DNA from 3 places in the Gordonia metallireducens genome. Region 1 is predicted to be linked to each of the others. Evidence: predicted binding sites of a transcription regulator. Region 1 holds the regulator's gene; each other region holds the start of a gene.
What was found. The regulator LexA, encoded in region 1, represses DNA repair genes until DNA is damaged. The targets are predictions, from matches to a motif close to CGAACANNTGTTCG.
Positions count from the first base shown of each region.

Region 2: a site for LexA is predicted at 4,714-4,727, ahead of LQD00_RS00365 (HNH endonuclease signature motif containing protein). Genes of this name have one in related genera too.
Region 3: a site for LexA is predicted at 5,279-5,292, ahead of LQD00_RS15485 (error-prone DNA polymerase). Genes of this name have one in related genera too.

Region 1 covers NZ_JAJQJP010000057.1:191,947-202,726, forward strand. The annotation lists gene LQD00_RS22250 (peroxiredoxin) at 1-114, shown strand, start outside; gene LQD00_RS22255 (alkyl hydroperoxide reductase) at 129-662, shown strand; gene LQD00_RS22260 (aminotransferase family protein) at 738-2,015, opposite strand; gene hrpA (ATP-dependent RNA helicase HrpA) at 2,038-6,024, shown strand; gene nrdR (transcriptional regulator NrdR) at 5,998-6,486, opposite strand; gene LQD00_RS22275 (LysM peptidoglycan-binding domain-containing protein) at 6,586-7,122, opposite strand; gene lexA (transcriptional repressor LexA) at 7,363-8,070, shown strand; gene LQD00_RS22285 (putative PEP-binding protein) at 8,075-9,748, opposite strand; gene LQD00_RS22290 (DeoR/GlpR family DNA-binding transcription regulator) at 9,899-10,669, shown strand; gene pfkB (1-phosphofructokinase) at 10,666-10,780, shown strand, end outside.
Region 2 covers NZ_JAJQJP010000002.1:47,207-57,986, forward strand. The annotation lists gene metH (methionine synthase) at 1-2,144, shown strand, start outside; gene LQD00_RS00360 (crotonase/enoyl-CoA hydratase family protein) at 2,169-2,951, shown strand; gene LQD00_RS00365 (HNH endonuclease signature motif containing protein) at 3,110-4,687, opposite strand; gene LQD00_RS00370 (manganese-dependent inorganic pyrophosphatase) at 4,842-5,765, opposite strand; gene LQD00_RS00375 (MarR family winged helix-turn-helix transcriptional regulator) at 5,850-6,302, shown strand; gene LQD00_RS00380 (MFS transporter) at 6,299-7,774, shown strand; gene LQD00_RS00385 (alpha/beta fold hydrolase) at 7,784-8,584, opposite strand; gene LQD00_RS00390 (CinA family protein) at 8,730-9,197, shown strand; gene LQD00_RS00395 (helix-turn-helix transcriptional regulator) at 9,202-9,996, shown strand; gene LQD00_RS00400 (HAD family hydrolase) at 9,993-10,718, shown strand; gene LQD00_RS00405 (phosphoribosyl-ATP diphosphatase) at 10,715-10,780, shown strand, end outside.
Region 3 covers NZ_JAJQJP010000037.1:26,521-37,300, reverse strand. The annotation lists gene LQD00_RS15505 (bifunctional methylenetetrahydrofolate dehydrogenase/methenyltetrahydrofolate cyclohydrolase) at 1-196, opposite strand, end outside; gene LQD00_RS15500 (serine/threonine dehydratase) at 252-1,190, shown strand; gene LQD00_RS15495 (tRNA (cytidine(34)-2'-O)-methyltransferase) at 1,246-1,710, shown strand; gene LQD00_RS15490 (DUF167 domain-containing protein) at 1,707-1,934, opposite strand; gene LQD00_RS15485 (error-prone DNA polymerase) at 1,981-5,265, opposite strand; gene LQD00_RS15480 (SDR family oxidoreductase) at 5,439-7,379, shown strand; gene LQD00_RS15475 (alanine racemase) at 7,376-8,461, shown strand; gene LQD00_RS15470 (DNA polymerase Y family protein) at 8,467-10,116, opposite strand; gene LQD00_RS15465 (hypothetical protein) at 10,116-10,780, opposite strand, start outside.

The DNA of each region.
Region 1 (10,780 bases):
GACGAGGTCCTGCGCGTCCTCGACGCCCTGCAGTCCGACGAACTGTGCGCCTGCAACTGGAAGAAGGGCGACCCGACGATCAACGCCGGCGAGCTCATGACCTCGGGCGTCTAGAGAAGGAGATCACGATGAGCATCGACAACCTCAAGGAAGCACTTCCGGAGTACGCGAAGGACCTCAAGCTCAACCTCGGTTCGATCAGCCGCACCACCGCGCTGAACGAGGAGCAGCTGTGGGGCACCCTGCTGTCGACCGCAGCCGCCACCAAGAGTGCCAAGGTGCTCTCCGAGATCGCCGACGAGGCCGCTGACAACCTGTCGGCCGAGGCCTACAACGCCGCACTCGGTGCCGCGTCGATCATGGGTATGAACAACGTGTTCTACCGCGGTCGCGGTTTCCTCGACGGCAAGTACGACGACCTGCGTCCCGGCCTGCGGATGAACATCATCGGCAACCCCGGTGTCGACAAGGCCGCGTTCGAGCTGTGGTCGTTCGCCGTGTCCTCGATCAACGGCTGCGGGCACTGCGTCGCCGCCCACGAGAACACCCTCCGTGAGGCCGGCGTCGACCGCGAGGCCATCCTCGAGGCCCTCAAGGTCGCCTCGATCGTGGCCGGCGTGGCCCAGGCCATCGCCACCACCGAGGTGCTCGCGAACGCCTGATCGGGCAACACATACGACGAAGCCCGGCTGCCTTTCGGTAGCCGGGCTTCGTCGTGTCCGACAGTGTTCGGCCCGTCAGCTCAGCGCGGCGCGGATGCGGTCGGCCATCTCACCGACCTCGTCGGTCGACATGACGAACGAGGGCGAGATCTGCAGCGCGCCCTGGCCGGCGGCACGGGTGCTGACGCCGTGCTCGCGCAGCTTAAGGACCGCGGCCGGCGCGGTGGCCGGGTCGGCGAGCTGGACCGCGGTGACCGCACCGAGGCCGGTGCGCACCTCGGCGACCGCGTCGAGGTCGGCCAGCGGGGCCAGCGCCGTCGCGAGGTCGCCCTCGAGGCGCGACGCCTCGGCGAGCAGATTCTCCCGGCGGATGATCTCCAGGTTGGCCAGCGCGGCGGCCGCCGCGGCGGCGTGACCGCCGTAGGTGTAACCGTGGCGCCACCAGACACCTCCGGCGAAGAACGGCTCGGCGACGCGCGGGGCGATGAACACCGCACCCATCGGCACGTAGCCGGAGGTGAGGCCCTTGGCGGTGGTGATCATGTCGGGCTGGAGGTCGAAGCGCGCCGAGGCGAACCACGAGTCGCCGCCGATACGGCCGAAGCCGGTGACGACCTCGTCGACGACGAACAGGATGTCGTGATCGCGGCAGATGGCGCGGACCTCGTCGAGGTATCCGGCCGGCGGCAGGTAGATGCCACCGGCGCCGATGATCGGCTCGCAGAAGAACGCGGCGATGTTCTCCGCGCCGACCCGCTCGATCAGACCGAGCAGGCTCTTCGCGTCGTCCCAGTCGACGTTCTGCACGTCGTGCATGAGCTCGCCGTAGCCGTCGTGGTTGAGCGGGATGCCCGCCAGCGACGTACCCGCGGCATGCATGCCGTGGTAGGCCTTGGTCCGGCTGACGACGACGCGCTTGGCGGGTTTGCCCTGCTCCACCCAGTAGCGGCGGGCCAGCTTGACCGCGGTGTCGACCGAGTCGCTGCCGCCCGAGGTGAAGAAGATCTTCGACCCGGGCACCGGCGCGATCGCGGCCAGCTCGTCGGCGAGCTGCAGCGTGACGTCGCTCGCGATGTCACCGAAGTTCGAGTAGTGCGCGATCGTGCCCAGCTGACGCGACACCGCGTCGGCGATCTCGGTGCGGCCGTGGCCCACGTTGGTGAACCAGAGACCGGCGGTCGCGTCGATGTATTCCTTGCCGTCGCGGTCCCAGATACGGGTCCCCTCGCCCTTGGTCACGACGAAGGGTCCACTCGCGGTCACCGCACCCATGTCGGCGAAGCCGTGCCACAGAGCACCAGAAGTTTCAGACATGCCCACCATGATGCCGGGCGAGGTGAGCGCTCCCCGCATCGACCCATATCCTGGAGTCATCATGTCGGTCGAGTCCCCAGATCCAGCCCCGCGAGATCCTCAGCCCGGCATCTCCCGTTCCGAACTGCAGCGTTCGCTCGACGAGGTCGCGATCCTCGACGCGCACCGTCTACGCCGCCGGGTCGACAAACTGGGCCGCACCCCCGACCCGCGTAAATGGGGACAACTCGTCGCCGACGTCGAGAAGGCCCGGGGCCGCCTCGACCGTCGACGGGCCACCGTGCCGGTGCTGCGCTTCCCCGACGAACTCCCCGTCTCGGCTGCCCGCGAGGAGATCGCCGACGCGATCCGGGACCACCAGGTCGTGGTGGTCGCCGGCGAGACCGGGTCCGGCAAGACCACGCAGCTGCCGAAGATCTGCCTCGAACTCGGCCGCGGTATCCGCGGCACGATCGGCCACACCCAGCCGCGACGTATCGCCGCGAGCTCGGTGGCCAAGCGCATCGCCGACGAGACCGACACCGAACTCGGTGACGCGGTCGGCTATTCGGTCCGGTTCACCGACCGCTCGGGCGCCGACACCCTGATCCGCGTGATGACCGACGGCATCCTGCTCCGCGAGATCGCCACCGACCCGATGCTGCGGCGCTACGACACCCTCATCATCGACGAGGCCCACGAGCGCAGCCTCAACATCGATTTCATCCTCGGCTATCTGCGACGGCTGCTGCCGCAGCGACCGGACCTGAAGGTGATCATCACCTCGGCGACGATCGAACCCGCCCGTTTCGCACGGCATTTCAGCACTCCGGAGACATCGGTCCCGGTGATTGAGGTGTCGGGTCGTACCTACCCCGTCGAGATCCGTTACCGGCCGCTGAGTCTGCAGGAACGCCCGGACAGCGGTGACGACACCGGTGGCGGCGAGCACGCCGACCTCGACCAGATCCAGGGCATCGACGCCGCGATCGACGAACTGTGGGCCGGTGGCCGCGGCGACATCCTGGTGTTCCTCCCCACCGAGCGCGACATCCGCGAGACCGCGGATGCCTTGAAGCGTCGGACCGGATCCGGCCGGAACGGCGGCGCGGAGATCGTCCCGCTGTTCGCGCGGCTGTCGATCGCCGACCAGCAGAAGGTCTTCGCCCCGTCCAACGGTCGCCGGATCGTGTTGGCCACCAACGTCGCCGAGACCTCGGTCACGGTGCCCGGGATCCGCTACGTCATCGACACCGGCACGGCCCGCATCAGCCGGTACTCGACCCGCACCAAGGTCAACCGGCTTCCCATCGAACCCGTTTCGCAGGCCAGCGCCCGCCAGCGCGCCGGCCGATGCGGTCGCGTCGCCCCCGGCGTGTGTATTCGGCTCTACAGCGAGAACGACTTCGACGCCCGGCCCGCGTTCACCGATCCGGAGATCCTGCGCACCAACCTCGCCGCCGTCATCCTCCAGATGACCTCGCTGAAACTCGGTGAGATCGCGGACTTCCCGTTCGTGCAGCCGCCTGACGACCGCGCCATCCGCGACGGCATGGGCGTGCTGGCCGAGCTCGGTGCGATCACGGTGAGCCGTGAGGGCGGTCCGCCGCGCCTCACCCCCGTCGGCCGCTCGATGTCCCGTATCCCCGTCGATCCGCGGATCGCCCGGATGCTCATCGCCGGCCGCGAACTCGGCTGTCTCGACCACCTGTTGGTCATCGCCTCCGCGATGTCGCTGCCCGATCCCCGCGAACGTCCGGCCGAGCATCGCGAGGCCGCCGACGCCTCCCACCGTCGCTTCGTCGTGCCGCAGTCGGACTTCCTGGCCTACGTCGAGCTGTGGCGCTACCTCGAGGAGCAGCGGAAGGAGTTGTCCAGCAGCAAGTTCCGGCGGATGTGCGAACGGGAGTTCCTGCACTTCCTGCGCATCCGGGAATGGCGCGACCTGCATCGCCAGCTCACCGAGATCGTCAAGGACCTCGACTGGCCGGTGAGTCCGGCCGGTTCCGACCTCCCCGAGGTCGACGCCGACGCGGTCCACCGCGCCATCCTCTCGGGTCTGCTGTCCAACATCGCCGCGCGCAACACCGAGGGCCGCGAGTTCACCGGGGCCCGCAACACGACCCTGATGATCTTCCCGGCGTCCCCGCTCGCCAAGAAGCCGCCGTCGTTCATCATGGCCGCCGAGGTCCTCGAAACCTCTCGCCTGTTCGCGCACACGGTCGCCGGCATCGATCCGTTGTGGGCGGAGAAGCTGGCCGGCGATCTGGTCAAACGCACGTACAGCGAGCCGCACTGGTCGTCGAAGCGCGGTGCCGCGATGGCCTACGAACGGGTCACGCTGTACGGCGTCACACTCGTCGCGCAACGTCGCGTCGACTACGGCCCCATCGACCCGGTCGTCTCCCGCGAACTGTTCATCCGCCATGCCCTCGTCGAGGGCGACTGGCGTACCCAGCACCCGTTCTTCGAACGCAACCGCGCCCTGCTCGAAGCGGCCTCCGACGTCGAGAACCGCATGCGCACGCGCGGGTTGGTGATCACCGAGGATCAGCTCTTCGAGTTCTACGACAAGCGCGTCGGCCCCGAGGTCACCTCCGCACGGCACTTCGACACGTGGTGGAAGAAGGCCCGACGTTCTGACGCGGCTCTGCTCGATCTGAAGCCCGAGGACGTCGCGGCGAGCACCGAGGCCGCGCCCACCGACTACCCGGGTGCCTGGCAACAGGGCGACACACGATTCGAACTCCGCTACCGGTTCGAACCCGGCGCACCCGATGACGGTGTCACCGTGATCATCCCGCGCGCTCTGCTCCCCCATGTGCGCTCGGCGGGTTTCGACTGGTCGGTGCCCGGCATGCGGACGGAACTGGCCACCGCACTGGTGAAGTCGCTGCCCAAGCAGCTGCGCAAGTCGATGTCCCCGGCACAGCGTTTCGCCGAGCTGGCCCTGGCGCGCCTCACACCCCGGAGCGAACCGCTCACGGTCGGGCTCGCACGCGAGCTCACCACGATCACGCAGATGACGGTCACCGCAGCCGATTTCGACGTCGACCGGGTTCCGGCCCACCTCAGGATGCACTTCGCGGTGGTCGACGACGCCGGAAAGATCACCGCGCGTGCCGATTCCATCGCCGAACTCCAGCGTGCGGGCACCCCCGCCGCGACGAAGACGGTGAAGCGCACCCTGTACCGCACCTGGACCGACGAGGGCATCGGCACGCTCGCCGCCCAGCGGACCGTCGACATCGCCGGACAGCGCCTCACCCGCTACCCGACAATCGACGCGATCACCGACGATGCCGGGCGAACCCGCGGGGTGGTCGTGATCGACGCAGCCTCGGAGCAGACCCGTGATCGGTTGGCGGAGAGAGGGATCGTCGCACTGCTCGACCTCGCGATCCCGCCGCTGCACCGACGGGTCGCCGGTTCACTCGGGGCGGCGGGCCGACTCGCGTTGAGTCAGAGTCCCTACCCGGATCTCGATGCGCTGCTGGCCGACTGCACACGCCGCGCCATCCGCGATGTCGTCGCGGGCCTCGACGCCGGCACGCTGTCCGCGGTGCGCTCACCCGAGGCGTTCCGCGCGCTCACGGAGAAACTGCGGCCGCGGATCTCCGAATCGGCGCCGGAGTATTTCTCTCTCGCTGTCGAATCCCTCGGGTGGGTGGCGCCGGTACGCGCCGCGATCGACCGTCATGCCGGTTCACTCGCAGCCGACGACGTCGCCGAACAGCTCGACAATCTCGTCTTCGACGGCTTCATCGCCGCCACCGCGCGACGACATCTGGAGAACGTGCCGCGCTATCTCGCGGCGGCCGAAGCCCGGTTGACGGCACTGCCGGCCTCCGCGGCCCGGGACCAGGCCGGAGTGGCCGTCGTCGACCGGGTGACCGAGCGGTGGGCCCAGCGACTGACGCAGGTGCCCGAGCACCGGAAGGCGGTCGTCAACGACGAGGCGCAGTGGCTCGTCGAGGAGCTGCGGGTGGGATTGTTCGCCGAGCGACTCGGTACCGCGTACCCGGTGTCGGAGAAGCGGGTCCTACGAACTCTTGACCGACTCGGCTGAGGCCTTTCCGGAATCGGACGACGCCGAACGCAGGTCGTCGATCTCGCGCTGGAAGTCCTCGACGGAGTCGAACGAGCGATACACCGACGCGAAGCGCAGGTAGGCAACCTCGTCGAGGTCGCGCAGCGGCTTGAGAATCGCGAGTCCGACCTCGTTGCTGGGGATCTCGGCCGATCCGCTGGCACGTACCGTGTCCTCGACCTGCTGGGCGAGCTGTGCCAGCGCGTCCTCGGCGACGTGGCGTCCCTGGCATGCGCGCCGGACGCCCCGCATCACCTTCTCGCGACTGAACGGTTCGGTGACCCCGTTGCGTTTGACCACCGCGAGCACTGCGCTCTCCACGGTCGAGAAGCGTCGCCCACACTCCACGCAGGAGCGGCGACGCCGGATGGCCTGCCCCTCATCAGCGACACGCGAGTCGATGACCTTGGTGTCGTCGTTCTTGCAGAAGGGGCAGCGCATCGTATCCTCACGCAGGTCACGGGACACTCTGATGCAGCCGGGCCGCATGCCAGGCCGGTAGTCGGCCGGTCCCTGTGACATCGAGGATACCGCCCGCGCTCAGTGATACCGGGGGGCGAGGAGGGGCTGGCCGACGCGAAGGCCGCTGGACGGGAGGTCGTTCAGCTGGATGATCTCGTCGACGACCGCCTCGCGGGGCATCTCCGGGGCGACGCGTGATGCGATGGTGCTCAGCGAGTCGCCCGAGCGCACGTGGACGACCTCGGTGCCGACCGAGGAAGGCGTGACCGTTGCGGCGTAGTTCTGCCCGACGACCGCGATGACCCACACCGCCAGGGCGAGTCCGACGCCGGCCAGGATTGCCGTCGCCGTGCGCCGGCGCCGGCGGATGACCGCCGAGGGGGCGGGCTGCGCGGGATGCTGGGCCGGGACGACGGGTCCACGACCGCGCAGGCCGACCGGCGAGGCGCACTGGGTGGAGGCGACCCGACGGACCCGAACCACCGACTCGGGCACCGGGCGGCCGTCGGCGGGACGGCGGCCGTCGCCGCGGCGCATCGGGCGCGGACGTTCCAGGATGTCACCGCGGACCGGATCGGTGGAGCGGACGGGGTCGATGAGAGTGGCGGTGCGCATGGTGCCCTCCGTGTTTCCGGTCGAACTCTGTCCGTGCGTCCGACTGCGTCGTCGGCGTTCGAACTGTTCGAGTGTCGATCACCTGTTCGATGAACTGATGTTCGAATTTGTAGCACGGCACTCCGACAATTGTCTCGCGACACGTCGAACAAATGTTTGATGCGGTCGGCATTCTGGGCTAGGGTCGTCGGCAGACAAGCGATCTACCAGCACGTTCGGAAATCGAGAGGAAGCCCGATCATGAGCGATGACGGCGGTAAGCGCACCGGAGCGCGGGGCGCCGACGAGCCCGTCACCCCGGCAGACATAGCGGCGGCCGAGGCCTCGCTGACGCCGCGGCAGCGCGGAGTACTCGAGGTGATCCGCAAATCCGTGCGCGAACGCGGTTACCCGCCGAGCATCCGTGAGATCGGTGACGAGGTGGGTCTCACCTCGACCTCCTCCGTCGCCCATCAGCTGCGGACACTCGAACGCAAGGGCCTGCTCAAACGCGACGCCAATCGTCCGCGGGCGGTCAACATCGCGCCGAGCGAGCCGCCGACGCCCACGTCACCGACCGGTGGCGCGCTGCCCGAGCCCACCTTCGTGCCGGTGCTCGGCCGGATCGCCGCAGGTGGTCCGATACTCGCAGAAGAAGCCGTCGAGGACGTGTTCCCGCTCCCCCGCGAGCTCGTCGGCGAGGGTTCGCTGTTCCTGCTGAAGGTCGTCGGCGAGTCGATGATCGACGCTGCGATCTGCGACGGCGACTGGGTGGTCGTCCGCCAGCAGAACGTGGCCGACAACGGTGACATCGTCGCCGCGATGATCGACGGCGAGGCCACGGTCAAGACCTTCAAACGCCAGAAGGGTCACGTCTGGCTGATGCCGCACAACGAGCTGTTCGACCCGATCCCGGGCGACGAGGCCGTCATCCTCGGCAAGGTCGTCACCGTGATGCGGCGAATCTGACCCCTCAGCTCTCGAGGACCGCGGCGGCAGCCGCGCGAGCCGCAGCCGGATCGGTGGTGGCGAGCGCGGCTGCCGCTGCGTTTTCGCAGGTTGCTCGCGTGACGCCGGCGAGCCGGGCACCGACCGCAGCGGCCGCCACCGGAGCACTCGACAACGAGGTCACCCCGAGTCCGACGAGCACACAGGCGAGGATCGGGTCCGCCGCCGCCTCGCCGCACACGCCCACCGGTTTCCCCTGATCCCGTCCGGCCCGCGCGACCGTCGCGATGAGGTGCAGGACGGCCGGCTGCCACGGATCGGTCAGGGATGCGAGGTCGGCCGACATCCGGTCGGCGGCCATCGTGTACTGCGTGAGGTCATTGGTGCCGATCGAGACGAAATCGACCTCGGACAGGATCGCCGGCGCGAGGATCGCGGCGGCGGGGACCTCGATCATGACCCCGGCGGTCAGTCCCCGTTCGCGCACCTGCGCGGCGAAGGCCGCCGCCTCGGCCGGTGAGGCGATCATCGGCGCCATGACCCAGGGGCTCGTCTCGGAGCCCTCGGCGGCGCGCGCGATGGCGTCGAGTTGGTGGGCGCGGATCTCGGGGTGCGCCAGGGCGATCCGGTCGCCGCGAACACCGAGAGCCGGATTGGCCTCCTCGGGCTGGTTCACGAAGCGCAGCGGCTTGTCCGAGCCGGCGTCGAGGGTGCGGATGACGACCTTGCGGCCGCCGAATGCGTCGAGGACCTCGCGGTAGATGTCCGCCTGCTCCTCCACCGTCGGTTCGTCGGCGCGTTCGAGGAAGGCCAGTTCGGTGCGGAACAGTCCGACACCCTCCACCGCATGGTCGGTGGCCGCGCGGGCCGACGACCCGTCGGCGACGTTGGCCAGGATCGCCACCTCGACACCGTCGGCGGTGCGTCCCGGACCCGACCAGCCCGCGACCAGAGCCGCCTGACGGGTGTGCTCGTCGACGCGGGCGCGCGCTGCGGCGTCATCGGGTTCCACGACGACCTCACCGGTTGTCCCGTCCACGAGTATCACCGTGCCCGAATCGATCTCGTCCAGGCCGGGGACCGCGACGATGCACGGGATGCCGAGCTGCCGGGCGATGATCGCGGTGTGGCTGGTGGGCCCGCCGAGGCGGGTGACGAGCGCGATGGTGGTGGCGGGATCGAGCCCCGCGGTGTCGGCGGGCGCCAGGTCGTCGGCGAGCAGGACCGACGGCACATCCGGCGTGGGCACTCCGGGCTCGGGCAGGCCCAACAGCTCGGCGAGGATGCGGTCGCGGACGTCGTTGAGATCGGTGACGCGCTCGGCCATGAGTCCACCGAGCTTGGTGAACACGGCGGCGAACTGTTCGGTGGCGGCGACCGCTGCCGACGGGGCCGAGGCCCCCTTGGCGATGAGTCCCGAGGCGGCACCGATCCACCCGCGATCCTCCGCGAGTCCGGCGGTGGCGGTGAGGACCTCGGCGGCGACACCGGTGTTCTGGGATGCACGCTCACGCAGACGCGCGGCGACCGCAGCCGCGGCGGCGGTGAACCGTTCGGCCTCCGCGGCGCGCTGGTCCTCGGCGATCTCGACGCCCGCGCTCAGCGCCTCCGCGGAGTGGTCGGGTCGGCGTCCCGGCCAGAGCGCGGGCCCGAGAGCCACACCACCGACGACCGGCGTCCCCGTCAGATTCTGCGTCATGTGACCACGGTTACAAATTCTTCTTGACTTGTCAACACAAACAGGCGTAAACACAGTTACTACAACACGCAAAGCAACATGTTCCCACATTGACGAAGTCAATCAGGGCCTTCGGACACGAGCCACGGGAACGATCAGAACGGAGCCGGTGTGTACGCCGAGGAGAGACAGCAGGCCATCGCCGAGGAAGTGCGCGTCGCAGGACGCGCCTCGGTCGCCGAGCTCGCCGCGAAGTTCGACGTGACGAGTGAGACGGTCCGCCGCGACCTCGCGGTCCTCGAACGCGCCGGGCACCTGCAGCGCGTCCATGGCGGCGCCGTCCGCCCCGAGGTCCTGCGAGTGATCGGTGAACTCGGCATCGACGAGCGTGAGACGGAGCAGACCGAGGAGAAGGCCGCGATCGGCCGTGCCGCTCTCCGCTTCCTCCCGCCCGACGGCGGGTCGGTCCTCTTCGACGCCGGTACCACCACCTTCCGGGCCGCCGAGGCCATGCCGCGCGACCGCGACCTCACGGTGGTCACCAACAGCCTCCCGATCGCCGGGCTGCTCGCGGGCCACCACGCCGACGGTCTCCACGCCCTCGGCGGTCGCGTCCGCGGGCTCACCCAGGCGACGGTCGGCGCCGAGACGGTCGCCGCCCTGGGACGCCTCCGCGTGACGACCGCGTTCATCGGCACCAACGGGCTGAGCGAGGCGCACGGACTGTCCACCCCCGACCCCGACGAGGCGGCCGTGAAGTCGGCGATGGTCGCCGCGGCCCGACGCGTCGTCGTCCTCGCCGACAGTTCGAAGATGGAGCGCGAGGAGCTGTCCGGTTTCGCCGGCATCGACGACATCGATGTCCTCATCACCGATTCCGGCATCGATCCGGAGTTCTCCGCCGCATTGTCGGCCCGCGGCGTCGAGGTCGTGATCGCGTGATCCTCACCGTCACCGCCAATCCGAGCGTCGACCGGACCCTCGAACTCGCCACCCCGCTGCGACGCGGCGAGGTCCAGCGGGCCGGCATCGTCCGCGCCGAACCGGGCGGCA
Region 2 (10,780 bases), on a different contig from region 1:
AGGCGCGTACTGCGGACTGGAAGGTCCGGGTCGCCGAGCGTCTGATCGACGACATCACCGGCAACTGGGGTCTCGCCGAAGAGGACATCATCCTCGACACCCTGACCTTCCCGATCTCGACGGGTCAGGAGGAGGTCCGCCGCGACGGCATCGAGACGATCGAGGCCATCCGCCGGCTGCACGAGTCGCATCCCGATGTGCACTTCACGCTCGGCATCTCGAACATCTCGTTCGGCCTGAACCCGGCCGCCCGGCAGGTGCTGAACTCGGTGTTCCTGCACGAGTGCGTACAGGCCGGTCTCGACACCGCGATCGTGCACGCGTCGAAGATCCTGCCGATGGCGCGCATCCCGGAGGAGCATCGGCAGGTCGCGCTGGACCTGGTCTACGACCGCCGGAGTGAGGGTTACGACCCGCTGCAGAAGTTGATGCAGCTGTTCGAGGGTGTCTCGGCCGCCTCGGCTCGCGAGTCGCGCGCCCAGGAACTGGCCAAGCTGCCACTGTTCGAACGGTTGGAACGACGCATCGTCGACGGTGAGCGCAACGGTCTGACCGACGATCTCGACGAGGCGATGACGCAGGTCCCGCCGCTGTCGATCATCAACGACACCCTGCTGTCGGGCATGAAGACCGTCGGCGAGCTCTTCGGTTCGGGCCAGATGCAGCTGCCGTTCGTGCTGCAGTCCGCCGAGGTCATGAAGGCCGCTGTGGCGCACCTCGAACCGCACATGGAGGCGACCGGCGAGGACGGTAAGGGCCGTATCGTGCTGGCGACCGTCAAGGGCGACGTGCACGACATCGGCAAGAACCTCGTCGACATCATCCTGTCCAACAACGGATACGAGGTCGTCAACATCGGCATCAAGCAGCCGATCACGACCATCCTCGACGTCGCCGCCGACAAGAAGGCCGACGTCATCGGCATGTCCGGTCTGCTCGTGAAGTCGACCGTCGTCATGAAGGAGAACCTCGAGGAGATCAACACGCGTGGTCTCGCCGAGGAGTACCCGGTCCTGCTCGGCGGTGCGGCGCTGACGCGTTCGTACGTCGAGAACGACCTGTCGGAGGTCTACGAGGGCCACGTGCACTATGCGCGTGACGCTTTCGAGGGACTGCGACTGATGGACGACATCATGGCCCGCAAGCGCGGCGGCGGACCCGACCCGGACAGCGACGAGGCCAAGGCCGAGGCGGCCAAGACGGCCGAGCGCAAGGCACGCCACGAGCGGTCCAAGCGCATCGCCGCGAAGCGCAAGGCCGCCGAGGAGCCCGTCGAGGTGCCGGCGCGTTCGGATGTGGCCGCCGACAACGAGATCCCGACCCCACCGTTCTGGGGTTCGCGCATCGTCAAGGGTGTGCCGATCGCCGATTACCTGCAGCTGCTCGACGAGCGTGCGCTGTTCCTCGGCCAGTGGGGCCTGCGTGGCGCCCGTGGCGGCGACGGCCCGTCGTACGAGGAGCTCGTGGAGTCCGAGGGCCGGCCGCGGCTGCGCTACTGGATCGATCGGCTCGCGACCGAGAACATCCTGCAGCACGCCGCGGTGGTCTACGGCTACTATCCGGCGGTCAGCGAGGGTGACACCGTCCACGTGCTCACCGAGCCGGATCCCGATGCGCCGGTGCGGTTCAGCTTCTCGTTCCCGCGCCAGCAGCGCTCGAGGTTCCTGTGCATCGCCGACTTCATCCAGTCGCGTGAGGCAGCGAAGGCCGCCGGCCGGGTCGACGTCATGCCGTTCCAGCTCGTCACGATGGGACAGCCGATCGCCGACTTCGCGAACAAGCTGTTCGCCGAGGACGCCTACCGCGACTACCTCGAGGTGCACGGCATCGGTGTGCAGCTGACCGAGGCACTCGCCGAGTACTGGCATCAGCGTGTGCGCAGCGAGCTGAAGTTCGGCGACCGGTCGATGGACAGCGAGGATCCCGAGCATGCCCAGGGATTCTTCGACCTCGAATACCGTGGTGCGCGTTTCTCCTTCGGTTACGGCGCCTGCCCGGATCTCGAGGACCGCGCGAAGATGATCGAGCTGCTCGAGCCGGAGCGGATCGGTGTCCAGCTGTCGGAGGAGCTGCAGCTCCATCCGGAGCAGTCCACCGATGCGTTCGTGCTGCACCATCCGGAAGCCAAGTACTTCAACACGTAGGTGTTCGACGACTGATCGGGGGCGATGGGCGTGTCGGGAGTGATCGAACGGTCGCAGGGACCGGTCCGGATCATCGGGATCGATCGTCCCGACCGCCGCAACGCCGTCGACCGCGCGACCGCCGACGCCCTGGCCGATGCGTTCCGTCGGTTCGAGGCCGACGAGTCGGCGTCGGTGGCGGTGCTCTACGGCAAGGGTGGGACGTTCTGCGCCGGAGCCGATCTCAAGGCCATCGCCGACGGCACCCCGAATCGGGTGGAGGCCGACGGTGACGGCCCGATGGGCCCGAGCCGGATGCGACTGTCCAAGCCGGTGATCGCGGCGATCTCCGGTCACGCCGTTGCCGGCGGACTCGAACTCGCCCTCTGGGCGGACATGCGCGTCGTCGAGGAGGATGCCGTGTTCGGCGTCTTCTGCCGGCGGTGGGGCGTCCCGCTGATCGACGGTGGGACGGTGCGGCTTCCGCGTTTGATCGGGGAGAGTCGCGCGATGGACCTGATCCTCACCGGTCGTGCGGTCGCGGCCGACGAGGCGTTGCAGATCGGACTCGCGAATCGCGTTGTGCCGTCGGGGACCGCGCTCGACGCCGCCGTCGAACTCGCGACTCAGATCGCGCAGTTCCCGCAAACCTGCCTGCGCCAGGACCGGATGTCTGTTCTCGAGCAACACGGCCAGGACCTCGACGCCGCGATGAGCAACGAACTGCGCCACGGGATGGAGTCGTTGGCCTCCGACACCGTCGCGGGAGCCACCCGTTTCGCCGGTGGCGCTGGCCGCCACGGTCAGGGCGTCGCCTCCGCTCCCTGATGTGCGAGGAGCGCAAGCCGCTTGGCCGAGTACCAACGCGGGAGTGCAGTCCTCGCTCCCTGAGGTGCGAGGAGCGTGGCCGTTGGGCTGAGTGGCGACGAAGGAGCGTATCGAAGTCGACGAGCCACGAAGGGCTGGTGACTATCCCTCGGGACTCGTCACGCACGCGGGTATGCCGCGGCGAGGAGTAGTGAGGCGAGGGTGGCTTCGGCGTCGGAGGCGTTGCGGAGGTCGATGACCTCACGCAGGTGGAGGCGTGTTTCATTGCCGGACTCGGTGTCGGGTCCGTGGATTTCGGTGCGCACTTGTTGGAGGTGTTCGGCGAATCGGCGGGGTATGTCGGGGCGCCGGTTGATGCGTTCAGGATTCGGGGGTGCGCCGGGTTCGGCGTTGAGCCGCCAGGCGCAGCGGCCTTCGTCGGGTCCTTCGCGCACCATGCGGGTGGTGTAGCCGCCGGGTTGGTTACTGACCATGCGGTTGTGTTTCGGGCACGCCGGGGCGAGGTCGGTGATGTCGGTGAGGCCACCTGCTGCCCAATCGAGTTGGGCGTGATGCATCTCGACGTGTGCGGCGGCGAGGTCGCAGCCGGGGGTGGAGCAGCTTTCGCCGTCGGGTCGGGCGAAGGACACGAGTCGCTGTTCACGGGTGGCCAGGCGTTTGCCGCGGCCGAAGTACAGCGGGACCGCGGTGGCGCCTTTGAACACCGCCAACCAAGGCTGGGCGTCGGCGACCATGTTGATGAGCTCGGGGATGGGGATCAGCGTGCCGGTCGCGGTGGTGGCAAACCCGGCTTCGCGTCTGAGGTCGGTGAGGTCGGCTTTGATGATCAGCTGGGTCGGTAACCCGCGGTGACTCTTACCCAGGAGTCCGTCGTCGAAGACGGCTTTGAGCAGTGCATTGAACGCGTCGTGGTTGAGCTGGGCCGGGGTGCGATCATCGCGTTCGGCCGCAGCAGCCACAACCTCGGGGTCGGCGTCTTCGATCGACCCGTGTGGGGAATCGGGGTCGTCGGGGTTGTTCATGCCCGGTTTGGCCCACACGGCGAGCAGCATCGTGACCCGGGCGAGCAGTTCGGGGGTCAGGTTGGCGATCATCTTGGCGGTGCCGTCGACACGCTGGCGGTGGACCGACAGGTTGCGGCGACGTGTGCGGTCGGTGTCGTCGGCGAGTGCGCCGTCAGGATCGAGGTGAGCCAGTAGCCGCGCACCGAGGGCAGCGATGTCGGCTGGGGTGTGGTCGACGGCGATCTCGGCCATCTGTCGTTCGGCGGCGACTTTGATGTCGTGGTCGACGGCGTGCGGGATCTGCTCGAGCACCTCGACGACCGCTCGCACGTGCGCAGGCCCGACACGGCCACCGGCGAACGCCTCGGCCAGGGCGGGATGCTGCGGCGGCAGCTGCTCGCCGGTGTGGCTGGGAAAGGTTGCGGTGGCGGACATCTGGTTGCGGCGTCGGATCGGTTCGGCGACGCGCAAACGGTGAGTCATGAACTGGATGACGCTGCGGTGGCCGGTCTTGTGGGGGAGGTCTCGTTCGGTGGCTTCGACGATCTGGCGGTCACCGGCGAAACTCAGTCGCGCGATGGCACGTTCGGTTTCGGCAGCGACGTCGACGAGTTCGGAATCGGAGCACTGCGTCAGATCGGCGGTCTGCAGTTCGGCGGTGATCCGGTGCAATTCCTGCACGAGTTCATAAGCGCGCGAAACCGGGGCGCCGGACTGCGAGATCTCGGTCAAGACTGCCACCCCCCGGAGACATTGGTCGAATATATGTTCGATAGTACTCGCAATTCCGTTGCTGTGCAACGACTATCGAAACCCAATCGATCCCCGAAATTGTCGGTGTGGCATGGTATCGCGGCTATCCGTCCGGGCTGGCGCTCGGACGGACTCAACCAGCTAGCTGCTCCGTCAACTGCGGCACGATCTGCTTCTTCCGCGACACGATGCCCTTGCCGAAGGCGTGCCCGTCGGCAACCGTGACCCCGAGTGCGCGTTCGACGGCGTCCACGGGTTCGCCGACCACCAGAAGGTCGGAGTCGCAGGCGATCACATCGGTGATCAGCAGGAGGAACAGGTCGTGGCCGGCGGTCTCCTTCTCCGTGGCCATGGCCTCGAATAACTCGTCGCGGCGGGCGAGGACGGCGTCGGCGTCGACGGTGGTCAGCTGCGCGACGCGCACGCTCACCGAGCCCATCGTGAAGGTCTTGGCGTCGAGGCCGATGATCGAAGACGCCGGCTGGTCACCGAGTTCCGTTCCGGCACGCAGTAATTGGTTCCCGTAGTCCTCGAGGTCGACGCCCGCGATGGTCGCGAGTTCCTCCGCGGCGATGCGGTCGGAGTCGGTGGTCGTGGGTGAGTTCAGCAGGAGGGTGTCGGAGATGATCGCCGACAACATGATCCCGGCGGTGTCGGCGGGGATCTCGACCTCGCTCTCGGCATACATGCGCGTCAGGATCGAACACGTGCAGCCCACCGGCTCGACTCGCATGTACAGCGGCGCGGCGGTCTCGAAGTTCGCGATGCGGTGGTGGTCGATCACCTTGCGGATAGTCACGTCGGCGATGTCGGCGACACTCTGCTGGCGTTCGTTGTGGTCCACGAGCATCACGTCGTGGGGACTCGCATGCTCGATGACGCGCGGCGCTGTCAGCCCGAAGTGGTCGAGGGCGAAGGTCGTCTCGCGACCGGGCTTGCCGAGTGCGACGGCCTCGGCGTCGACGCCGAGGGCCTGTTCGAGACGAGCGAGTCCGATCGCGGAACCGATCGCGTCCGTGTCGGGGTTGCGGTGTCCGATGACGAGGACCTTCGACATGGCGACTCAGCTTTCGCTCGACGATGCTGAAACCCAGCCTACGGCGACTGCCCGAGAGAACAGTTGTAAATCTACAATCGTTGTATGTCTACAACCGATGCCGGCACGGGCCCGCGCTCGCAAACCGCCACCGAGGTGTGGTTCACCATGAACAGCCTCGTGCGCGACCAGGCCAGGGAATCCCGCACCCGCATCAGCGAGGTCATCGACATCCCCTTCAGCCGGTTCCGCGCGCTCCGTCGAGTGGCGGTACGACCGATGACGCAACGCGACCTCGCGGAGCGCATGGGCGTGGACGCCTCGGCGATGAGCGGCATCGTCAACGACCTCGTCGACCGTGGACTCGTGACCAGGGAGGCCGACGCCGATGACGGGCGATGTAAACGCGTGACCATCACCGACGCGGGACGCCGGGTGGTGGACGAGGTGACCACGAACCCCGCCACCGCACCGGAGATGTTCGCCGCCCTCGACGAGGTACAGCTCGGGCAGCTCGCCGAACTGCTCGACCTTCTCCGCACGGCGGCCGAGTCGTGAACGCCGCACGCGCGGCGCTGCGCGCACGGTCGGCCGACGGCACTCTGACCCGGCGGGACCGCCTCGTGATCCTCGCCACCTGCTGCCTGAGCCTGTTCATCGTCGGTCTCGACGTCTCTGCGGTGAACGTCGCTCTGCCGTCCATCAGTTCGGACCTCGGCGCGACGCCGGCGCAACTGCAGTGGGTCCTCGACTCGTATGCGCTGGTGATCGCGAGCCTGCTGATCTTCGGCGGCTCGCTCGGAGATCGCTTCGGCCGCAAGCGGATCTTCCAGGTCGGCTTGCTGACTTTCGGTGTCGCGTCGGTGCTGTGTTCGCTCGCGCCCACACCGGAGGCGCTGATCGGCGCACGCATGCTGCAGGCCGTCGGCGGGGCGATGCTCAACCCGGTCGCGCTGTCGATCGTCACCAACGTCTTCGTGGACCCACGTGAACGCGCCCAGGCGATCGGCTTGTGGGGCACGGCGTTCGGCATGAGCCTCGCGTTCGGACCGGTGGTCGGCGGGGCGCTCGTCTCCGGCATCGGGTGGGAGGCGATCTTCTGGCTCAACGTCCCGGTCTGCCTGTTCGCCCTCGGGCTGACGATGCGTTTCGTCCCGGAGTCGAGAGCCGAGCACGCACGTCGCGCCGATCCGGTCGGGCAGGTGCTGATCCTGACCCTCCTCGCGACCCTCACCTTCGCGATCATCGAGGGGCGTCCGCAGGGTTGGACGTCGCCGGGAGTGCTGGCGTGTTTCGCCGTCTCGGCGTGCGCGCTCATCGCGATGATCACCTACGAGAGTCGCCGCGAGGAGCCCCTTCTCGACCCGCGCTTCTTCCGGAGCGCGCCGTTCTCGAGCTCGGTGGCGTGTGCCGTCATCGCCTTCGCCGCCACCGGTGGCTTCCTCTTCCTCAACACCCTGTACCTGCAGGAGGTGCGCGGGATGTCGCCGCTGAACGCCGGACTGATGACCTTGCCGATGGCGGCCGCGTCCGTGGTCTGCGCGCCCATCGCCGGTCGGCTCGTGGGCGACCGGGGAGCCCGGACGCCGATGGTGATCGGGGGAGTCGGGATGGTGGCGGGCGCCCTGTTGCTCACCGGCCTCGGCAACGACACCTCCCTCGTCTACGTCGGCGCCGCCTACCTCGTCTTCGGGCTCGGTTTCGGATTCCTCAACGCGCCCATCACGAACGGGGCGGTGTCCGGGATGCCCCGCACGCAAGCGGGTCTGGCGTCGGCGATGGCCTCGACGGGCCGTCAGGTCGGCACCGCGCTCGGGGTCGCGGTGTTCGGCGCGGTGGCCTTTGCCGGGATGGAGGGATCGGTCGCCGACGGGCTCGCCTCGGCCGCCCGCCCGGTATGGATCAGCATGGCGCTGTGCGGCGCTGCGGTCCTCGTCCTCGCGTTCGTCTCGACCGGGGCGTGGGCACGCGGAACGGCTGCTCGCACCCGTGAGCGGATCGAGGCCACGTCGGGGACCTGGATCCCGTGACCGTTCCGGTCAGCGCGTCCCGGACTCGGTGACCGCCGACTCGACCGTCGTGTGCACGTCACACCACTCCGTGATCCGCTGCGCGACGGGGTCGGGCGTGCGCACCCAACCGATGTGCGTGGTGTTCCCGCCCTCCGGGCATTGCGCGTCGTCGTAGCGCCAATGGGTGATCGACTCGGGTGCGAAGGCGGCATCGAATGCCGCTGCCGCACCGTCGGTCACGATCTCGTCGCCGTCGAGCCGGATCGCCAGGGCCGGCGTGGTGATGGACCGGTCGAGCGCGAACGGCGCCCGTCCGGTCAGGACCATCCGCGCCCACTGCCTCATCAGCGTGCGGGGCGTCGGCCCGCCGAAACCCTGTCGGGGCCAGTGACCGACGATGCCCGACACCGGGGCGACGGCCGCGCCGATCGCGCCGAGGGCCACACCGCGAGCGCCGTAGTGCCGGAACGCCGGCACCGACGCACCGATCGCGACGATGCCGTCGGGCGTGTGATCGGACGTCTGCGCCACCATCGCGACCAGTTGTGCGCCGAGGCTGTGCCCGACCACCACGACCCGCGTGCCCGGGATCTCGGCGCGAGCGGCGGCGATCGCATCGGCGAGGTCGGCGGCCTCGTCCTCGTAGGACCAGTCCGCGGTACGTGACGGCGGCGTCGAACCCTCTTCCACGCCGCGGCGTGGAACGACACGCACCTCGTGGCCGTATCCCGTCAATGCCTCTGCCAACCGTCGGTAGACACGCGCCGGCACTGCCATTGCCGGGGAGATCAGGACGGTGGTGGGCCGGTCTGTGTTGGTCTGGGTCATGAATCCAACAGTGGCCGCATTCGGGCGCGGACACTACTACCTTCCAGGTAGTGGTCTGACCAGGGAGTGGTTTGAGGCGGGCCCGTTCCGGATACCGTCCCGGATGCTGCTGTGAACCCCACACCGACCGAGAGGCAAGTGACCGATGTCCGACGTGACCGATTTCTCCGAGACCTGTGCGCGTCTGGCCGACGCGATCGTGGAGCAGGGAGTGCACGTCGCGGTGGCGGAGTCGCTGACCGGCGGCAACCTGGCGAGCGAGTTGAGCAAGGCCCCGCAGGCCGGTGACTGGTTCCGCGGTGGCGTCATCGCTTACCACGAGGACGTGAAGTTCGGTCTGCTCGAGGTGCCCGAGGGGCCGGTCGTCAGCGAGACCGCCGCACGCGCCATGGCGGCGACCACCGCTCGACTCTTCGACGCCGAGATCGTCGTCGCGGTCACCGGCGAGGCGGGACCCGAACCCGACGAGGCCGCACCGGGAACCGTCTGGTTCGGATTCGACCATCGTGGCAAGGTCTCGGCGACCCGCAAGGAGTTCGACGGCGAGCCCGAAGACGTTCTCGCCCAGACCATCGCGTACTCACTCGAACTGATCGAGAGCTGTCTACGATGACCCCATGACCGTCGAGGTGGGAACCCTGCTGCAGCAGTGGCGGTCTCGCCGGTCCATCAGCCAGCTCGATCTCGCCTACGAGGTCGGGGTCTCACCGAAGCACCTGAGCTTCGTCGAGACCGGCAAGTCACGCCCGAGTCCGGCGCTGCTGCACGCGCTGGCCGAACGACTCGACATCCCTCTGCGAGATCGCAATTCGCTCCTCCTCGCGGCCGGTCACGCACCTCGCTACAGCGAAGAGCCCCTCGACTCGGCGACCATGACCCGCGTCCGCGGGGAGGTCAAGAGACTGCTCGACGCGCACAACCCGAACATCGGGATGGCCCTCGACCGCGCGTGGAACGTCGTGCTGGCCAACGACACCGCGATGCGGCTGTTGGCCCTGCTCCCGGACGAGCTCCAGGCCAGACCGGTCAACCTGTTCCGGGTGTCGCTGCACCCCGACGGCTTCGCGAAGATGACGCACAACCTCGACGAGTGGGCGTCCTACCTGCTCGACCTGCTCCGGCGGATGGTGCGCATCACCGGTGACGGACGACTCGCCGAGCTCGAACGCGAGGTGTCGTCGTATCCGACCGTGTCCGGTTTGAACGGCGGACCGGTGTCGGGCAGGTCGCGCGAGGTGGGTTCGCTGCTGGTGCCGTTCGAACTCGAACTCGGCGACGAGATCCTGTCCTTCTTCAGCACCCTGACCACCTTCGGATCCCCCCGCGACGTCACGCTCGAGGAGTTGACGATCGAGATGTTCTACCCGGCCGATGAGCCGACGGAACGGTGGGTTGCGATGATGCAGGGGTGACCGACACCGCTGATCCTGCCTCCCGACTGCCCGCCGCTGTTCTCTGGGACATGGACGGCACCCTGCTCGACTCCGAGCCGATCTGGGACATCGCGATGGCCGATCTGGCCACCCGGCACGGGATCGTCATGACCCGCGAACTCCGCGAATCGACGCTCGGTAACTCCCTGCCCGACGCGCTCGCCAAGGTGCACGACGCCGCCGGGCTGTCGGCCGACGAGCGCGATCCCGACGCGGATGGCCGCTGGACTCTCGACCGGGTCAACGAACTGTTCGCCGAGGACCTGCCGTGGCGTCCCGGTGCCCGCGAGGCCCTCGAACTCGTCGCCGACGCCGGTATCCCGATGGTGCTGGTCACCAACACGGTCCGGGAACTGACCGAGGTCGCACTCGAGACCATCGGCCGCCACCGCTTCGCCGCCACGGTCTGCGGCGACGAGGTCGCCGTCGGCAAACCCGCGCCCGACCCTTATCTGCGCGCCGCCGAACTGCTCGGTTTCTCGACCGCAGAATGCCTGGCGGTGGAGGATTCCCCGACCGGTGCGCAGGCCGCGTCGTCGGCCGGATGTCCCACCCTCGTCGTCGAATCGGCGGCACCGGTGGAGCGCGGTCCGCTGCGGGTGTTCCGGCAGTCTCTCGTCGGATTGGGACTCGACGACGTCACCGAGGCATGGACCGGCGGTCTCGCGCGTAGCGCGACATGCCAAAATGAGGAATCGTGAAGACATTCGAGGAGCTGTTCGCCGAACTCAGCGACAAGGCCGAGAACCGCCCCGAGGGGTCG
Region 3 (10,780 bases), on a different contig from region 1:
GGATGGAGGCGACCCCGATGCGGGCGCAGTCCGAGTGCTTGCCCTTCACATAGGAATGCGAGCCCGGGTCGTCGCCGACGAGCACTGTGCCCAGACCGGGGGTGATGCCCGCCTCGCGCAGTGTGTTCACCCGTTCGGTGAGATCTGCGAAGATCTCGTCGCGCGTGGTCTTGCCGTCCAGTCGTATCGCGGTCACGCCCGACATTCTTCCATCCACGACGACTGCGATGTGAGCCACTACTGTCAGAGCCGTGAGAGCAACACGGGCCGACGTCGACCTCGCTGCGGCAACCATCTCCCCTCTCCTGCGACGGACACCGACACTGCGCACTGTCATCGAGACCGTCGACGGCCCCCGGGACGTCGTGTTCAAACTCGAATACCTCCAGCTCGGCGGCTGTTTCAAGGTGCGGGGCAGCCTGTCGGCGACGCTGCATGCACGCGCCCGGGGAGCGCTGACCGACGCCGGCGTTCTCGTCGCATCCGGAGGCAACGCGGCGATCGGCGCGGCGTGGGCCGCACGGATCGCCGGCGTGCCGTGCACGGTCGTGATCCCCGAGACCGCACCCGAGGTCAAGGTCCAGACGTTGCGCACCCTGGGCGCGCAGGTCCATCTCGTCGGACTGCGCTATCAGGACGCCGCCGACGCCGCAGGCGAACTCGCCGCAACCACCGGTGCGCTCCCACTGCACGCATACGATCTGCCCGACATCGTCGCGGGCGCGGGCACGATCGGTCTCGAGATGACCGAGGACGTCCCCGATCCGCTTACCACCGTGGTCTGCGTCGGCGGTGGCGGCCTGCTGGCCGGTCTCGCGGCGACCCTGCGTCCCGGTGACCGCCTCGTGGGTGTCGAACCCCTCGGGGCGTCCTGTCTCCACCAGGCACGGGCGGCGGGATCACCGGTCCCGGTCGAACTCGAGAGCGTCGCCGCCGATTCCCTCGGCGCCACCCGCGTCGGCGACATCTGCTGGGAGACCGCCGCGCAGCGCCCCGACGTCGACAGCGTGCTGGTGACCGACGCCCAGCTCATCGACGCACGGCGGATGCTGTGGGACTCTCACCGCATCCTCGTCGAACACGGCACCGCCGCCGCCGTCGCCGCGGTGACCACCGGAGCGGTTCGCCCGGAACCGGATTCGACGCTGTGCATCGTGCTGTGCGGGGCGAACACCGGCTTCGACCTGTAGCGGAGTTCCGCGCGCTGTCATCGGCGCCGAGCCCGGCGACTACGCTGAGCACATCATGTTCCGGATCATGTTCTATCAACCCTGCATCCCGCCGAACACCGGAAACGCGATCCGGCTGGCCGCCAACACCGGGTGCGAACTGCACCTCATCGAACCGTTGGGGTTCTCGATGTCCGACGCCCAGGTCAAGCGGGCGGGGTTGGACTATCACGAGATGGCCACCGTGACCGTGCATCCCAACCTGGTGACGGCGTGGACCACACTGAAGCCCGAGCGGGTGTTCGCGTTCACCGCACACGCGGAGCGCTACCACACCGACGTCGACTACCGGCCCGGCGACGTGCTGCTGTTCGGTCCGGAACCCACCGGTCTGCCCGACGAAGTGCTCGCCGAACCCGAGGTCACCGACCGGGTGCGCATCCCGATGCTCGCCGGCCGTCGATCCCACAACCTCGCCAACGCGGCGAGCATCGTCGTCTACGAGGCGTGGCGGCAGAACGGCTTCGTCGGCGCCGTCTAGTCGACGCGGTACCGCTTGGTGCGGGCGGTGGCCCCGCCGATGAGCGCGACCTTGCTCTTGGGTACGCCGAGATGTGAGGCGAGCAGCTCGGCGACCGCCTTGTTGGCACGACCCTCGGTGGCGGGTTCGCGAACGTAGATGGTGAGGGCTCCGTCGGGTCCGGCCTCCACCAGCGGACCCTTGCTGCTCTTCGGCTTGACGGTCACCACGACCTGCTGCGACATCGATTTCCCCGATTCGTAGTTTGTCACTCCGGCAGACCCCGACGGGTCACTGCCAGTCCCTGGATCTGGTTCCCACCCGAAGATCCATGCGCTGCAAACGATCTGCGACAACGGTCACGGCGCCTTCAGCATTCTGTACCCGACCGCGCACCAGCAACGCCGGTGCGGTCTGTGCCAGTACACGGTACCGCGCCCACAGGCCGACGGAACACACCACGTTGACCATCCCGGTCTCGTCCTCGAGGTTGATGAAGGTCACCCCTGACGCCGTCGCAGGTCGTTGGCGGTGTGTCACCGCCCCGCCGATCAGTACGCGCGCGCCGTCGGGCACCGACAGCAACCGGTCCGCGGCCACCACCCCCATCGCGTCGAGCCGAGGGCGCAGGAATTGCGTCGGATACGACTTCGGGGTGATGCCGGTGGCCCAGGCGTCGGTGGCCGCCAGTTCGATGTCGGACAGCCCGGGCAGCGTCGGCGTGGCACCCGACGAGCGGAGTTCCAGCTGGTCGTCGCGAACGGTCGCGGCCGCCCCGGCCTCCCAGAGCGCCTGGCGCCTGCTGAGACCGAAACCGTCGAAGGCCCCTGCCCCGGCGAGACCCTCGAGTTCCTTGGCGCTCAACGCTGCCCGGCGGGAGACGTCGGTGATGTCGGTGTACGGTCCGTCGGCGCGCCGGTCGACGATCCGCTGGGCCACCTCCTCCCCGACCCCGCGCACCTCGTCGAGCCCCAGACGCACGTCGAGGCCCTCGTTCTCCAGGGTTGCGTGCGCGAGGGAGGCGTTGATGTCGGGGCGATGGACCGCCACCCCGTGCCGGCGGGCGTCGGCGACCAGCGTCTGCGGCGAGTAGAAACCCATCGGCTGAGCCCGTAGCAGCGCCGCGCAGAACGCGGCCGGGTGATGCAGCTTGAACCACGACGAGTAGAAGACCAGCGAGGCGAAACTCTGCGAATGGCTCTCCGGGAAGCCGAAGTTGGCGAAGGCGGCCATCTTCTCGAAGATACGGTCGGCGGCGTCCCCGGTGATGCCGTGGAGCTCTTCCATCCCGGCATAGAAGCGTTTGCGCAGGCGTTCCATCTTCTCCGGCGACCGTTTGGAGCCCATCGCCCGACGCAGCTGGTCGGCCTCGGAGGCGTCGAAGCCCGCGACGTCGACGGCCAGCTGCATCAACTGTTCCTGGAACAGCGGCACCCCCAGCGTCCGCTCGAGGGCCTTGTGCATCGACGGGTGTTCGACGGTGACCGGCTCGTCTCCGTTGCGTCGCTTGATGAAGGGATGCACCGAACCACCCTGGATGGGACCGGGACGGATCAGCGCCACCTCGACGACCAGGTCGTAGAAACAACGCGGTTTCAGCCGCGGCAGGGTCGCCATCTGGGCGCGGGACTCCACCTGGAACACGCCGACCGAGTCGGCGCGGCACAGCATCTCGTAGACCGCCGGTTCGGCGAGGTCGAGGGTGGCGAGATCGACCTCGATGCCCTTGTGCTCGGCGACCAGATCGATCGCGTAGTGCAGCGCCGAGAGCATCCCGAGACCGAGCATGTCGAACTTGACCAGCCCGATGGCCGCGCAGTCGTCCTTGTCCCACTGCAGCACGCTGCGGTTCTCCATCCGTGCCCACTCCGTGGGGCAGACGTCGGCGATGGGCCGGTCACAGATCACCATGCCCCCGGAGTGGATGCCCAGATGCCGTGGCATGCCCAGGATCTCACCGGCCAGATCGGTCACGTCGGAAGGCGCGGTGTCCGGGGACTTGGCCCAGGCGTCCTGCTGCCCGGGTGCATACCCCAGCGCCCGCGCCATGTCCCGGATCGCCGAGCGGCCGCGATAGGTGATGACGTTGGCCACCTGGGCGCTGCGATCCCGGCCATACCGGCGGTAGACGTACTGGATGGCCTCCTCACGACGGTCGGACTCGATGTCGATGTCGATGTCGGGTGGCCCGTCGCGCTCTGGGGCGAGGAACCGCTCGAACAGCAGCTTGTTGGCGACCGGGTCGACGTTGGTGATCCCCAACGCGTAACAGACCGCCGAGTTGGCGGCACTCCCCCGGCCCTGACACAGGATGTCGTTGGCCTTGCAGAAGTCGACGATGTCGGCGACGACGAGGAAATAGCCGGGGAACGTGAGGGTTTCGATGATGGCGAGTTCGTGTTCGATCTGCCGGTAGGCCTGCGGATGTTCGACGGGTGTGCCGTATCGACGCCGGGCGCGGGTCATGGTGAGTTCGCGCAGCCAGCTGGCCTCGGTGTAACCCTCCGGCACGTCGAACGGCGGCAACTCCGGTGCGATCAGACCGAGCTCGAAGGCGCAGTCGGCGGCGATGCCGACCGCGTTGTCGATCGCGTCGAGGTGCGCGGGCATCAGCCGGGCCATCTCGTCACCGCTGCGCAGGTGTGCGCCGGCGACACCCGGCATCCATCCGGCGATGGTCTCGATGTCGGTGCGTGCCCGTACCGCCGCCATCGCCATCGCCAGCCGGCGGCGTCGGGGTGCGGCGAAGTGCGCACCCGTGGTCGCAACCGTCGGCACTCCGACGCGGGCGGCGAGACCGGCGAGCACACCATTGCGTTCGTCGTCGTCGGGCATGCCCTGGGCGGTGAGTTCGAGGACGACGTTGCCGTGGCCGTAGGTCTCGATCATCTCCCGCAGCGCGATCTCCGCGGCCGGGACGCCGCCGCGGTCCAGCGCACGCCGGACCGCGCCCTTCCGGCAACCGGTGAGGACCAGCCAGTGCCCGTCGCCCGCACCGGCCAGGGCGTCGCGGTCGTAGCGCAGCAACCCCTTCTCACCCGCCACCATGTGCGCCTCGGCGATGGTCCGCGACAACCGCCGGTAACCCTCTCCGTCGCGGGCGAGGACCAGCAGATGCTCTCCCGGCGGATCGTTGAGACCGGTCCGGGCGATGTCGGGTTCCAGCGACAGCTCGGCACCGAAGACCGTCGGCATCGCGAACTCGCGGGCGGCCTCCGCGAACCGGACGATGCCGTAGAAGCCGTCGTGATCGGTGACGGCCAGCGCCTGGAGTCCGAGGCGTTCGGCCTCCTCTACCAGTTCCTCCGGCATCGACGCGCCGTCGAGGAAGCTGTACGAGCTGTGGGCGTGGAGCTCGGCATAGGCCACCGACGACGAGCCACGCGCGATGTCCTCCGCCTGGTAGGCGCCGCGTTTGCGCGACCAGGCCGGGCTGTCGCCGCCGTCGCCCGGGAACATCGCGTGGTCGCTGTCGTCGGGACCGAAGGCGGTGCCCGGACGCCCGCCGTCGGGCGCGCGACCGGAGAGCACCCGCTCCATCTCCGACCATGTCGGTGGTCCCTGATCCCAGCCCACCCGAACAGTCTATCGAACATATTTTCGAATGAACATCTCGATTCCACACCCGGAAGTCATTGCGCTCAGGCCAGGTAAGTGCAACTCTGAGTACCAGACAGATTCCATCTCCCATCCGGGGGGACGAGGACATCAAGCGGGCCTCACGCCCGCTCACATGATGGGATCCCTACATGACCAGCTACTTCATCACCGGAGGCAGCGGATTCATCGGCCGACGCGTCATCGATCGACTTCTGACCGTCGACCCTGGCGCGACCATCCACGCCCTGGTGCGCGAATCCTCCCGATCGGCGTTCGACGCCCTGCTCGACGAGCTCGGTGCCACCGGCCGGGTGACCCCGGTCGTCGGGGACCTGACCAGCCCGGGCCTCGGCCTCGACGCGCATGACCTGCCGGAATTCGACCACGTGGTCCACCTCGCCGCGATCTACGACATGGCCGCCGACGCCGAGTCACAGCGCGCGGCCAACGTCATCGGCACCTCTCGCGTCGCCGACTTCGCCATCGCCCACGACGCCCTGTTCCACCACGTGTCCTCGGTCGCCGTCGCCGGCGATCACCGCGGCCGGTTCACCGAAACCGATTTCGAGGTCGGCCAGGGCTTTCCGACGGCGTACCACCGGACCAAGTTCGAGGCGGAGCGGGTCGTCCGCGAACGCGAGGGCCTGCGGTGGCGGGTCTACCGGCCCTCGATCGTGGTCGGCGACTCGCGAACCGGCGAGATGGACAAGATCGACGGTCCCTACTACTTCTTCGGCCACCTCGCCGCGCTCGGCCACCTGCCGTCGAGGCTGCGGTTGCCGATGCCCGACCTCGGCAAACTCAACATGGTGCCCGTCGACTTCGTCGCCGCCGCGATGGTCGCACTCATCGCCGTGGACCCCGAACGCAGCGGGCTGGTGTTCCACCTCGGCGACCGGCGTTCGCTGACCACCACCGAGATGTACAACGCCCTCGCCCCGGCGTTCGGCGCGCCTCGCGGTTTCGACGTCATCCCGCACTCGGTGGTCGAGCCCGCGCTGGCACTGTCGGCCATGGGACCCGCTCGCATCGGCCGCAATCTCCTTGCCGCCCAACAGGGTATCCCGTCGGCGGTGCTCGACGCGGTGTCGCTGCCGGTGGACTTCTCCTCCGACGCCACCCTCGCCGTCCTCCACGAGCACGGGATCAGCGTTCCGGACTTCACCGAGTACGCACCGGGCCTGTGGCAGTACTGGTCTACCCACCTCGACCGGTCCCGCAACCGGCGCCGCGATCCCCGGGGTCCGCTGGTGGGCAAGAACATCCTGATCACCGGCGGGTCGAGCGGTATCGGCAAGGCCACCGCCCGGATGTGCGTCGCCCGCGGCGCCAATGTGATGATCGTGGCCCGGTCGGCCGAGGAACTCGATTCCGCCGCAGACGAATTGAACTCGACGACCAGCAAGAAGGGCATCCCGCCGGGCCGGGCGGTGGCGTACCAGTGCGACATCACCGACGAGGAGTCGGTCAACGCGCTGGTCAAGTCGGTGCTCGCCGAGCACGGTCACGTGGACGTGCTGGTCAACAACGCCGGCCGGTCCATCCGGCGCGCCACGGTGAACTCGGTGCAGCGCTCGCACGACTACCACCGGGTCATGGCGGTCAACTACTTCGGCGCGGTCAACCTCATCCTCGGGCTCCTGCCGCACATGGTGGCCCGGAGGTCGGGGCATGTGGTCAACGTGACCTCGATCGCGGTGCAGTCCCGCGGGCCGCGCTTCGGTGCGTACGCGGCGTCGAAGGCGGCGCTGGAGGCGTTCAGCGACGTCACCGGCACCGAGACCGTCTCCGACCACGTCACGTTCTCCAATGTGCGTCTGCCGCTGGTGAAGACGCGGATGATCTCGCCCACCGAGGCCTACGACAACCAGCCCGGCACCTGGGATGTGGACAAGGCCGCCGCTCGCGTGTTGCACGCGATCGTCGACCGGCCCAAGCGGGTCAGCTCGGTCGTCGGGACGATCGCCGAGATCGGGCACCGCTTCACCCCCGGCCTGACCACCCGCATCCTGCATCAGGAGTATCTGCTGTTCGGTGAGTCGGCGGCAGCGATGGGGCGTGCCCGCCGTTCGGGTGGGCGCGACGCGTGATCGACACCCCGTACCTCGAGGTCGACGTCGACCGCCTGGACCGCAACCTCGCCACCCTCGCCGGAGCAGCCCGGAGCTTCGGGGTCGACGTCCGACCGCACGCCAAGACCCACAAGTGCGCCGAGATCGCCCGCCTGCAGATCGAGCACGGCGCGGTCGGACTGACCGTGGCGACCATCGGCGAGGCCGAGGCCTTCGCCGACGCCGCGGAGATCACCGGGTGCACCGACATCTTCATCGCGTATCCGTTGTGGCCGACCGCCGGTCAGGCAACACGGCTGCGCGCCCTCGCCGAACGGGTCACCCTGCGACTGGGGATCGATTCCCTCGCCGGCGCACGGCATCTCGCCTCGGCGGTGGGTTCGGCGCCGATACAGGTGCTCGTCGAGGTCGACTCCGGTCAGCACCGCACCGGCGTCACCCCCGAACTGGCCGGTTCGGTCGGCGCCGCGGGCGTCGCAGAAGGACTCGACGTGATCGGCGTGTTCACCTTCCCGGGCCACTCCTATGGCCTCGGGGACACCCGACGCGACGCCGCCGCCCAGGAGCTGGCCGCACTGGCGACGGCGGCCGACGGCTTGCGCGCCAACGGAATCGAACCGCGCGTACGCAGCGGCGGCTCGACCCCGACGGTCGGCCTGCTCGACGCCGGGCAGGCGAACGTCCTGACCGAGATCCGGCCCGGCGTGTACCCGTTCAACGACGCGCAGCAGGTGGAGATCGGCTCGTGCGGTTTCGGCGACGTCTCGTTGACCGCGGTCGCGACGGTGGTACGCCGTGACAACCACCGGATCGTCCTCGACGCGGGCAGCAAGATCCTCGGAGCCGACCGCGCCCCCTGGGCCACCGGGTACGGCCGGCTCCTCGATCATCATGACGCCCGCATCGTGATGCTGTCGGAACATCATGCGGTGGTGGAGTTCCCGGCCGGGGCGTCCGACGAGCGCATCCCCGGTATCGGGAGTTTCGTGCGCGTGGTGCCGAATCACGTGTGCAACGCGGTCAACCTCGTCGACGAACTGGTGGCGATCGACGGCTCGGACACACGCTGGCCGGTGATCGCGCGGGGACGCAACAGCTGAGGCCTTCACTCGTAGACCCCTTCGACGATCCACTCACCGCCGCGATAGCAGAGCAGCAGCGCGCGTGAGTCGTCGAGCAGGACCTGTGCCCGGGCGGTCAGCTTCGTGGCCCCAGCCGCGGATGCCCGTTCCATGCCGACCGGCCACGGGCCGGCCCACCAGCACAGTCCCCAGCTCGCCTTTCGACCCTTCCCGCGACCCGACGACCCCGACAACCGGACGGTCACCGGTTCGGCGGTGAACGCTCCCCGCTCGGTCACCCGCACCGGCTGACCGAGTGCGTCGAGCACGCTGATCGCCGTCTCCACCAGCACGGTGGGCGTGGGTTGCGGCAGGTGGCCCGGCCACGGCGCGGAGGGGTCGCGGCGCGGTGTCCGCTCGTCACCGAGGGACACCATCGTGATCCGTTCGGCCGGGCCGCGCCCGCCGCTGAGCACCGGGATGCGCACGGCATCGCCTCCCAGCAGACCTTGGATGCGGACCAGGGAGCGTCGGGCGCGTTCTTCGACGTCGGGGTCGACCGCCGAGCCACCGGTGAGGGTGTCCGAGAGCTGGTAGTGCAGGGCACCGGCCTCGACGACCTCCACCGGCTCCAGCCGCAGACGCACGATCGGCGAGTCGGGGCGGGTGTCCTTGACCTGGCCTCTCGCCCGTCCGTTACCCCGCCGGCCACCGGTCAGCCAGCCCTCCAGCTGCCATCGGATGCGGTCCGCGGTGGTCTCCGGGGTCAGCGGCTGCGCACAGTTCCACGTCCGCGAATGCTGCTGTCCGCGTTCGGTGGTCGCCTCGATGGTGAGTCGGGTGCAGGCCACGGCGGCATCGCGCAGGCGCCGGTGGAGCTTCTCGGCGAGGGTGCGGCCGATGAACGCCGCGGCGTCGATGCGGTCGACGGGCGGATCGCAGGTGTGGTCGACGTCCAGCTCGGCCGGCAGGTGTCGGCCCGACGGCACTCGACCCGGCAACGCGTTGGCCAGACGGTGCGCGAGCACCGCGTCCCGGGCGAAACGGGTCGCCACGTCGGCGATGTCCATCTCGGCGAATGCGCCGATGGTGCCGATCCCCAGGCGCCGCAACAGGTCCACCAGCTCGGCACGCGACGGATCGCTCATGCTCGGTTCGAGGGCGAGGTCGGCGATGGGCCGGTCGGCGAGATAGGCCCGGTCTCCGCCCGGCTCGACCTGATGGCCGCGCCGCGCGGCGAGGACCGCGGTGAAGATCTCGTCGGCGATGCCGACCTGCGACTCGATGCCGCAGGCCGACACGATGTCGACGAGTTCTTCGGCAAGTGCCTCCATGCCGCCGAAGTAGCGCGCCGCCCGATCTCCGGGGATCACCAGCAGACCGGGCCGGAGCACCTCGAGGGTCGGGAGCACCTCGGCCACCGCGGCCACCACCGGATCGAACAGCCGACCGTCGCGGACCTCGTCGGCCGCGACGACGGTCATCTCCGGGCAGAGTGCCTGCGCCTGACGTTTGCGCATGCCGCGTCGGACGCCGACGGCCCGGGCGGTGGACGAACAGGCCACCACCCGATTCGCCGACAACACCGCCACCGGATGCAACGGCGGCAGATCGGCCTCGGCGGCCGCCGCCATCGCCGGCCAGTCCGGGCACCAGAGCGCAAGGGTCCGCCTGGCGGGTTCCTGCCGTGTCATCAGTTCGCGACCGCGAGGACCGGACGAGTGCTCGTCGTCGAGACCATCTCCACCGATCGATCGGACCCCTGGCCTCGTGCCAGGAGATCGACCTCGGTGCTCTGCGTCTGACGGCCGCGTCCCGATGCCGTGACCTGCAGTCTCATCCCGCCGATGCGGCCATAACCGCTGCGCGCGGAGTCGAGGTCGGTGGCGCCGGACAGCAACGGACTGTGCCGGTAGGTGAGCACCCGCGCCTCGATGTTCAGCTGCGCACCCGGCCAGGTGCCCCCGGCGACCAGCAGGACCGACGACTGCTTACGGACGCGTCCCATCACCACGCGTGCCCGCGACGGGGGCACCGCATCCGCCGTACCCGGCCCCACACGGCCGAGCACCACCAGGTCCATGCCGTCGAGCAGGACGGCGGCCACCTCCACCGGATCGATGCCGGGGTCGGGGATGGTGGCGATGCGCGAGAGGTCCGCGCCCATCTCCACCGCCGACAGCAGGCTCAGCCGGGGCATCCCGACGATCCCGACCTGGCCGCCCGCACGGGTGACCGACGCGATCATCGCGACCAGCAACGAATTGGCGCCATCGAACCGGGCGACCGTACCGCGCGGAATCCCGTTGTGCGGCAATATCTCCGACAACGGCTCCGGAATCGGCAGCACGCCGGCGG